3 regions of the Alteromonas sp. KUL150 genome follow, and region 2 is predicted to be linked to each of the others. Evidence: predicted binding sites of a transcription regulator. Region 2 holds the regulator's gene; each other region holds the start of a gene.
What was found. Region 2 encodes sigma-54, which starts transcription at its own class of promoters, with help from an activator protein. Its sites were predicted from a motif close to GTTGGCACGNNNNTNGNNT; they were not measured.
Positions count from the first base shown of each region.

Region 1: GVO62_RS14225 (Tll0287-like domain-containing protein) is a predicted target of sigma-54. The motif match lies at 1,586-1,604, and genes of this name have one in related genera.
Region 3: nirB (nitrite reductase large subunit NirB) is a predicted target of sigma-54. The motif match lies at 1,301-1,319, and genes of this name have one in related genera.

Region 1 covers NZ_BLIJ01000060.1:105,304-107,580, forward strand. Annotated here, with positions in the region: gene GVO62_RS14220 (cytochrome ubiquinol oxidase subunit I) at 1-552, opposite strand, end outside; gene GVO62_RS14225 (Tll0287-like domain-containing protein) at 921-1,523, opposite strand; gene GVO62_RS14230 (sigma-54 interaction domain-containing protein) at 1,675-2,277, shown strand, end outside.
Region 2 covers NZ_BLIJ01000033.1:58,973-61,249, reverse strand. Annotated here, with positions in the region: gene lptB (LPS export ABC transporter ATP-binding protein) at 1-13, shown strand, start outside; gene GVO62_RS07430 (RNA polymerase factor sigma-54) at 87-1,568, shown strand; gene hpf (ribosome hibernation promoting factor) at 1,599-1,886, shown strand; gene ptsN (PTS IIA-like nitrogen regulatory protein PtsN) at 1,900-2,277, shown strand, end outside.
Region 3 covers NZ_BLIJ01000053.1:18,608-20,884, forward strand. Annotated here, with positions in the region: gene nirB (nitrite reductase large subunit NirB) at 1-1,109, opposite strand, end outside; gene GVO62_RS12745 (SulP family inorganic anion transporter) at 1,438-2,277, opposite strand, start outside.

The DNA.
Region 1 (2,277 bases), on a different contig from region 2:
TTTAACCTGTGCTACAGGGTTAAAAATAACGTCAGCGAAGCTGGTCATTTCCATACGCATCGCTTCAAAGTTAAATTCAGCGCCTACTGGATATTGCATCCAACCATTAGCGATTAGGATCCAAAGTGCTGAGAAGTTAGAACCAATGGCAACTAACCAAGTAGCCATAAGGTGCTTCACCTTAGACATTTTGTCCCAGCCAAAAAAGAACAGGCCCACGAAGGTAGACTCCAAGAAGAAAGCCATAAGCCCTTCAATAGCCAAAGGCGCGCCAAAGATATCGCCGACATAGTGGGAATAATATGACCAGTTCATGCCAAACTGGAATTCCATGGTTAAGCCTGTGGCGACCCCAATGGCAAAGTTAATACCAAACAGCTTTCCCCAAAACTGGGTCATTTGCTTGTATATCTCTTTACCTGTCATCACATAGACCGACTCCATGATAGCAAGTAGAAAGCTTAGCCCTAGTGTTAAGGGTACAAAAATAAAGTGGAACATCGCAGTTAATGCAAATTGCCACCGCGATAGTTCTATTAACGTATCGCTCATGGGTTATCTCCCTCGTCTCTCTTGCGCGATAAGCGCTTGACCTTAAATAAATTTATTGGTTATTCAGTGGTTGTCACATGAACATTCATCACAGCTAGAGCATGGTTTGTGCCATTCATCACTTTTCTCGCTAATCTGAATCAGCAACTGATGAATGACAGTCTATTCGTACTGTGCGGGTCAATTATTCCATGGCGAAAAGTTGTGCACTTTGATCCATCGCAAGGATCTAATATGAATTTTGCGCCAATTTTGTCATTATCAGCGACAAAATTGACACATATAAAAAAGAAGAGGGGGCGTCGTAGCCTTGTTTAAAATGGTTGAGTAAAGAGCTTTTATATTAGCTGATACAAAATTAACTTAAGTTACTGCCCAGAATAAGTCAGCGTAAACGCGCCGCGCAATTCACCAAGTTTAAACCCAGTGGCCTCATCCTTAGGGTAATGTTTTAAAATGGTTTCCTTTACTGAAGGTGCAACTTGGGCGCCGTGACACGCCATACAAACTTGGCCTTGTTGAATAGCCATCATGTACCGGAACTCGCCACTGTCGCTGTCATACTTATAGGTATCCATGGGCATGGGTGGCTGCTTACCCTCTAGCTCAGTCTTTTCTAATAGAGAGGCGAAAAGGGCTAGCTGCTCGCGCTCCCACTCTTCTGGCGCGTTATTCGGGTTTCTCACTTTTAGCGCAGTGCGCCCTACTTCCCACCCATTTTGGCTAAGACTTTCGGCGATAGGCTCTGCGGCCAACTGACACTCTTCTACACCTGCTTCCAAACCGCCAGACTGAATTGCCTGTTTTAGTCTAGATTTAAGCGCGCCACCAAGGGCTTTAGCGTGAACTCTTGCCTGCTTCACTTTTGCGTGCTCATCGCTTTCAGCTAGCTCGTTGGTTTGTGCATTAGCGAAAGGGCACCCGGCGCTTACGGCTAACCCCAACGCAATTAAAAAGATGCGTTCTTTCATTGTTTAACTCTCCTATTGACGGACGTATTTGCACTCAGGCATTGTGATTCAACTAAAACAATCAACAAGCTCTATGCCAATATGTTAAGTTGGCAAGATAAAAGTAGCATTAACTAATACGCTGACAATGAACATATCAATTGTACAAGCAATGATAGATGCAATAGATAAACCCGCTATTTTCATCAATCAAAACTACATTATTGAGGCGGTCAATGCGCCTTACAGAGATACTTATCCTGTCGATATCAAGCTCGGTTATAGCACCTGTTATCAGGTATCTCATCGAAACAATAAGCCCTGTGACCAATGCGGCGAGCAGTGCCCTATGCAGGAAAGTAAAAAGTCGGGCCGAGCAGCTAGTGTGGTGCATATCCATACCACCAGCGAGGGCCAAAGCTACTGCGACATTCTGATGCGACCTATCTTCGACGGTCACGGGGATTTAATAGGTTATCTGGAAATTCTAGATAAGCTTGCCTTTGCGTCTAACCGCCCCTCTGCTGGAAAAATGATTGGCGAGTCAGAAGCATTTAAAACGATGCTGAATAAAATCAACCGCGCTGCAAACTCAGACATATCTGTTTTACTGTTTGGTGAAACCGGAACCGGTAAAGAACTGGTGTCTCAGGCTCTACACTCAAGTAGCCATCGGGCTGAAAAACCTTTTGTTGTAATTGAATGCACTGGGTTGTCTGATGCTTTGCTTGAAAGCGAGTTATTTGGCTATGAAAAAGGCGCGTTCACCGGCGCG
Region 2 (2,277 bases):
ATTCAGGCTATAGTTAATGTAACCGAATTGTCATTTTTCAATTTCGCTCTGGTATATTCAATTTAGAGCATTTAAATAAGACGTAGATGAAACCATCTTTACAGCTAAAATTTAGCCAACAACTTACCATGACACCTCAGCTTCAGCAGGCTATTAAATTGCTGCAGCTGTCTACTCTTGATCTTCAACAGGAGATTCAAGAGGCGCTTGACTCTAACCCACTGTTAGAAGTTGAGGAAGGTAATGACGAGCCTCAATCAGAAAAGAACAATCTCGATAATGATGATGGAGCATCAGAAGCGTCTGCTACTGCATCAAGCGACACCCTGGAAGCCGGAGATGCGTTAGAAAAAAACGATCTCCCTGACGAGTTGCCTATCGACAGTACGTGGGATGAGTATTATTCCGCATCTTCAGCGCCAGCGCCAGGTCCATCAAGTGATGATGAACAGATTTTCCAAGGCGAAACTACTGACGATATTCAAGAACACCTTTCTTGGCAGATGCGCCTGACCCATTTCTCGGAAACTGACCGGGCAATTGCAACGGCGATTATTGACTCGATTGATGAATCTGGCTATCTAACCGTCTCTCTTGAAGAAATTCTTGATGCGGTAAACGATGATGACTTAGAAGAGCCTATAGAGATGGACGAAGTAGAGTGCGTATTAAAGCGTATTCAAATGTTCGACCCCATTGGTTCTGGTTCACGGACACCTCAAGAGTGTTTAATGGTTCAGCTTCGCCAATTTTCAGACGATACGCCGTGGCTCGCTGAAGCGAAGCAGTTAATCGAAGAGTACTCTGACCTTCTTAGTAGCAAAGACTATCGCACGTTAATGCGTAAGAGTCGCCTGAAGGAAGATCAGCTGCGTGAGGCTATGCGTTTGTTACAAACCTTGAATCCTCGCCCAGGTAGTGCTTTAGTTACTAAAGAGCCTGAATATGTTATTCCTGATGTTTCAGTCGCCAAAAAGAATGGTCGTTGGGTGGTAGAATTAAACCCCGACAGCCTGCCTAAATTAAGCGTGAATCAACAGTACGCTGCGATGAGTCGTCGTGCAAAGAACAGTAGCGACTCTCAATTCATCCGCTCACACATGCAAGAAGCCAAGTGGTTCATAAAGAGCCTAGAGTCACGCAATGAAACCCTGATGAAGGTTGCGAATTGCATTGTGCAGCAGCAGATGGGTTTTTTCGAGCACGGCCCGGAAATGATGAAACCAATGGTGTTAAATGATGTCGCAGAAATGGTAGATATGCACGAATCGACTATTTCTCGTGTGACGACGCAAAAATACATGCACACACCACGTGGTATTTTTGAACTGAAGTACTTCTTTTCAAGTCACGTTGCGACAGAGTCTGGTGGTGAGTGTTCATCCACCGCTATTCGAGCATTGATCAAGAAGCTGGTGGCCGCTGAAAATGTTAGCAAGCCGCTAAGTGATAGCAAGATTGCTTCATTGTTGGCCGAGCAAGGCATAAAAGTCGCTCGGCGGACAATAGCAAAATACCGGGAATCGTTATCGATCCCGCCGTCGAACCAACGCAAAAGCCTTATTTAAACGGGCTCTATAATATAAGGAAGACGAAATATGCAAATCAACCTTACTGGTCATCATGTCGAAATCACCGACTCTTTGCGTAATTATGTCGATACGAAGTTCAGCAAACTTGAACGTCACTTTGATCACATTTCTAATGTGCATGTCATCCTGAACGTTGAAAAATTAAATCAAAAAGCCGAAGCGACTGTTCATTTAAGTGGCGCAGAAGTATTCGCATCCTCAGAAAACACCGACATGTATGCGGCGATTGACAGCATGGTTGATAAACTCGACCGGCAAGTAATCAAGCATAAGGAAAAACTGAAAAAACATTAGTAGTTAATTAAGCATGGACATACAAGCCATCGTAAGTCTGGACCGCACTGAATGTGCGGTTCAGTGTAATAGTAAAAAACGAATTCTTGAGATAATCGCAGATATTGCCGCCAAAAATAATGAGAACATCGACTCGGCGACGGTACTCAACAGTCTAATGTCTCGAGAGCGTATGGGAAGCACGGGTATCGGTAACGGTATTGCCTTGCCTCACGGACGTTTAGCGGGTCTCGATAAAGTAATTGCAATTGTCGTAACCTGTACACCGGCTATAGATTTTGACGCCTTAGATGAAAAGCCGGTAGATATATTTTTTGCTTTACTGGTTCCTGAAGAGCAAACCGAAGGGCATTTACAAACCTTGGCAACAGTTGCCGGTAAACTGAGCGAC
Region 3 (2,277 bases), on a different contig from region 2:
AGCACGAGCTTTTGTTCGCTATCTATTACCAGCTTTTTATACACGCCATCAGGCTGATTCAAATAGGTGTAGCTTAGAGCACCTTCTGTACGTTCGTGTGCATCGCCAATGGAGCCCACTTCCACACCCATTAGTTTGAGTTTGGTACTCATGTCTGCGCCAGCGAACTCGGCATCGCCGCCGGTGATATGACTTACTGCGGTTCGCGCCATGGTGTAGCCAGGTGCAACCAGGCCAAAAATTTTGTTATCCCACAGTGCACATTCGCCCACCGCGTAAATATTAGGGTCAGACGTCAAGCAGTGGCTATCAATGACAATACCGCCGCGCTCACCCAGTGTTAGCGCTGACTTTCTGCCGAGCTGATCAGAAGGTCGAATACCGGCAGAGAATAAAATCATATCAGTTTCTAGTGCAGTGCCGTCTGCAAACACCATTTTATAGCGGCAAGTATCACCGGCCTCGATAGTTTGGGTTGCTTTTTGGGTATGAACGGTTACGCCTAAATCTTCAATTTTGTCTTTAAGCACGGTCCCACCGGCTTGGTCTAGCTGCACTGCCATAAGCTGTGGCGCAAATTCGACCACGTGAGTATCTAGCCCAGCTTGCTTTAAGGCATTCGCTGCCTCTAAACCTAGAAGACCGCCACCTACGACAACACCTACTTTGCTCACCGCTGCTGACGCTTCAATAGCGAGCAGGTCGTCTATGGTGCGATAGACCAAGCAATGCTCTTGGTCGTTCCCGGGAATGGGAGGCACGAAAGGATAAGAACCGGTGGCAAGAACCAGCTTGTCGTAGTTGAACACCTGCCCTTCTGAAGTCGTAACTTTATTATGGTCACGGTCAATATCGGTCACTAAGGCATTGGTGACTACGTTTACGCCCCATTCGGCGTACTGAGCGGGTGTAGTAAGCGCTAAGTCATCAGCACTCGCGCCGCTAAAAAAAGATGACAGATAAACGCGGTCGTACGCGAGGCGTGACTCGCCGCATAAAACGGTTATTTCTACATTGGCATCGCTTTGGTGAAGCTGCTCAACAAAATGATGCCCCACCATGCCGTTGCCTACGACGACAATTTGCGTTTTTGAGTCCAATGAAGTCATGGTATTCCCCTTTTTTCGGGACAAAAAAAAGCCCGCTTCAACTTTCGTTGATGCGGGCTTCGTTGCCTATTTTGCTAATACTGACACTTAAGATCAGCATACTCTAGCTAACACATTTTACGGAGTGTTATAAATCACACAATTTTCAGCGATTGACACAAATCACCAAAACACACTTTACGTTTATAGCTATCCAAGTTCAGTGCCAAAAACGTAAACAATTGTTTTTATTTGATTTACTACAAAATAAGCATTATACAGACTTCACAACTGCACCAAACAAACGCAAAACTGTGTTTACTTGGTGCATTAAGCGCTATCAAATAACTTAGGCGAGTTTATCCGTCGCTACGCGGTAGCGAGGGTCTTCAACTACGTTAATTTCAACAAATTTGTCGGCCTTGCGAAGCAGTGAACGACACTCATCGCTGATGTGACGAATGTGAAGCTTTTTACCCTGCTCTTCGTATTTATCTGCAAGGGTATCTAGTGCATCGATACCTGATGAATCCCAAATACGTGAGTCTTTAAAGTCAATAACTACATCGTTAGGGTCGTTAGCGATATCAAACAAGTCTTTGAAATGCGATACCGAGCCAAAGAAAAGTGGGCCATCTAGTTCATAGACTTTCCAGCCGTCGTTATCAATGTGCGACTTCGCTTCGATATGGCGAGCGTGTTTCCATGCAAATACTAGGGCTGAAACGATAACACCCACAACCACCGCAATGGCAAGGTCGGCAATAACCGTAACGCCTGTCACTAGAAATAGCACAAAGGCATCTTCTTTGTTTACGCCGCGAATAATTCTGAATGACGCCCATTCGAAGGTAGCGATAACTACGACGAACATCACGCCAACAAGAGCAGCAAGCGGGATCATTTCAATAAGCGGTGCAGCAAATAGAATGAAGCCCAATAGTACAAGTGCAGCAGTAATACCGGATAAGCGACCACGGCCGCCAGAGTTTATATTGATCATGCTTTGACCAATCATGGCACAACCGCCCATACCGCCAAAGAAACCGTTAACGGTATTTGCAACACCTTGGCCAACACACTCTTTATTGCCTCGACCGCGGGTGTCGGTCATTTCATCAATTAATGAAAGAGTAAGAAGCGATTCAATAAGACCGACTAAGCAAAGAATCACTGAGGTTGGTAGTAC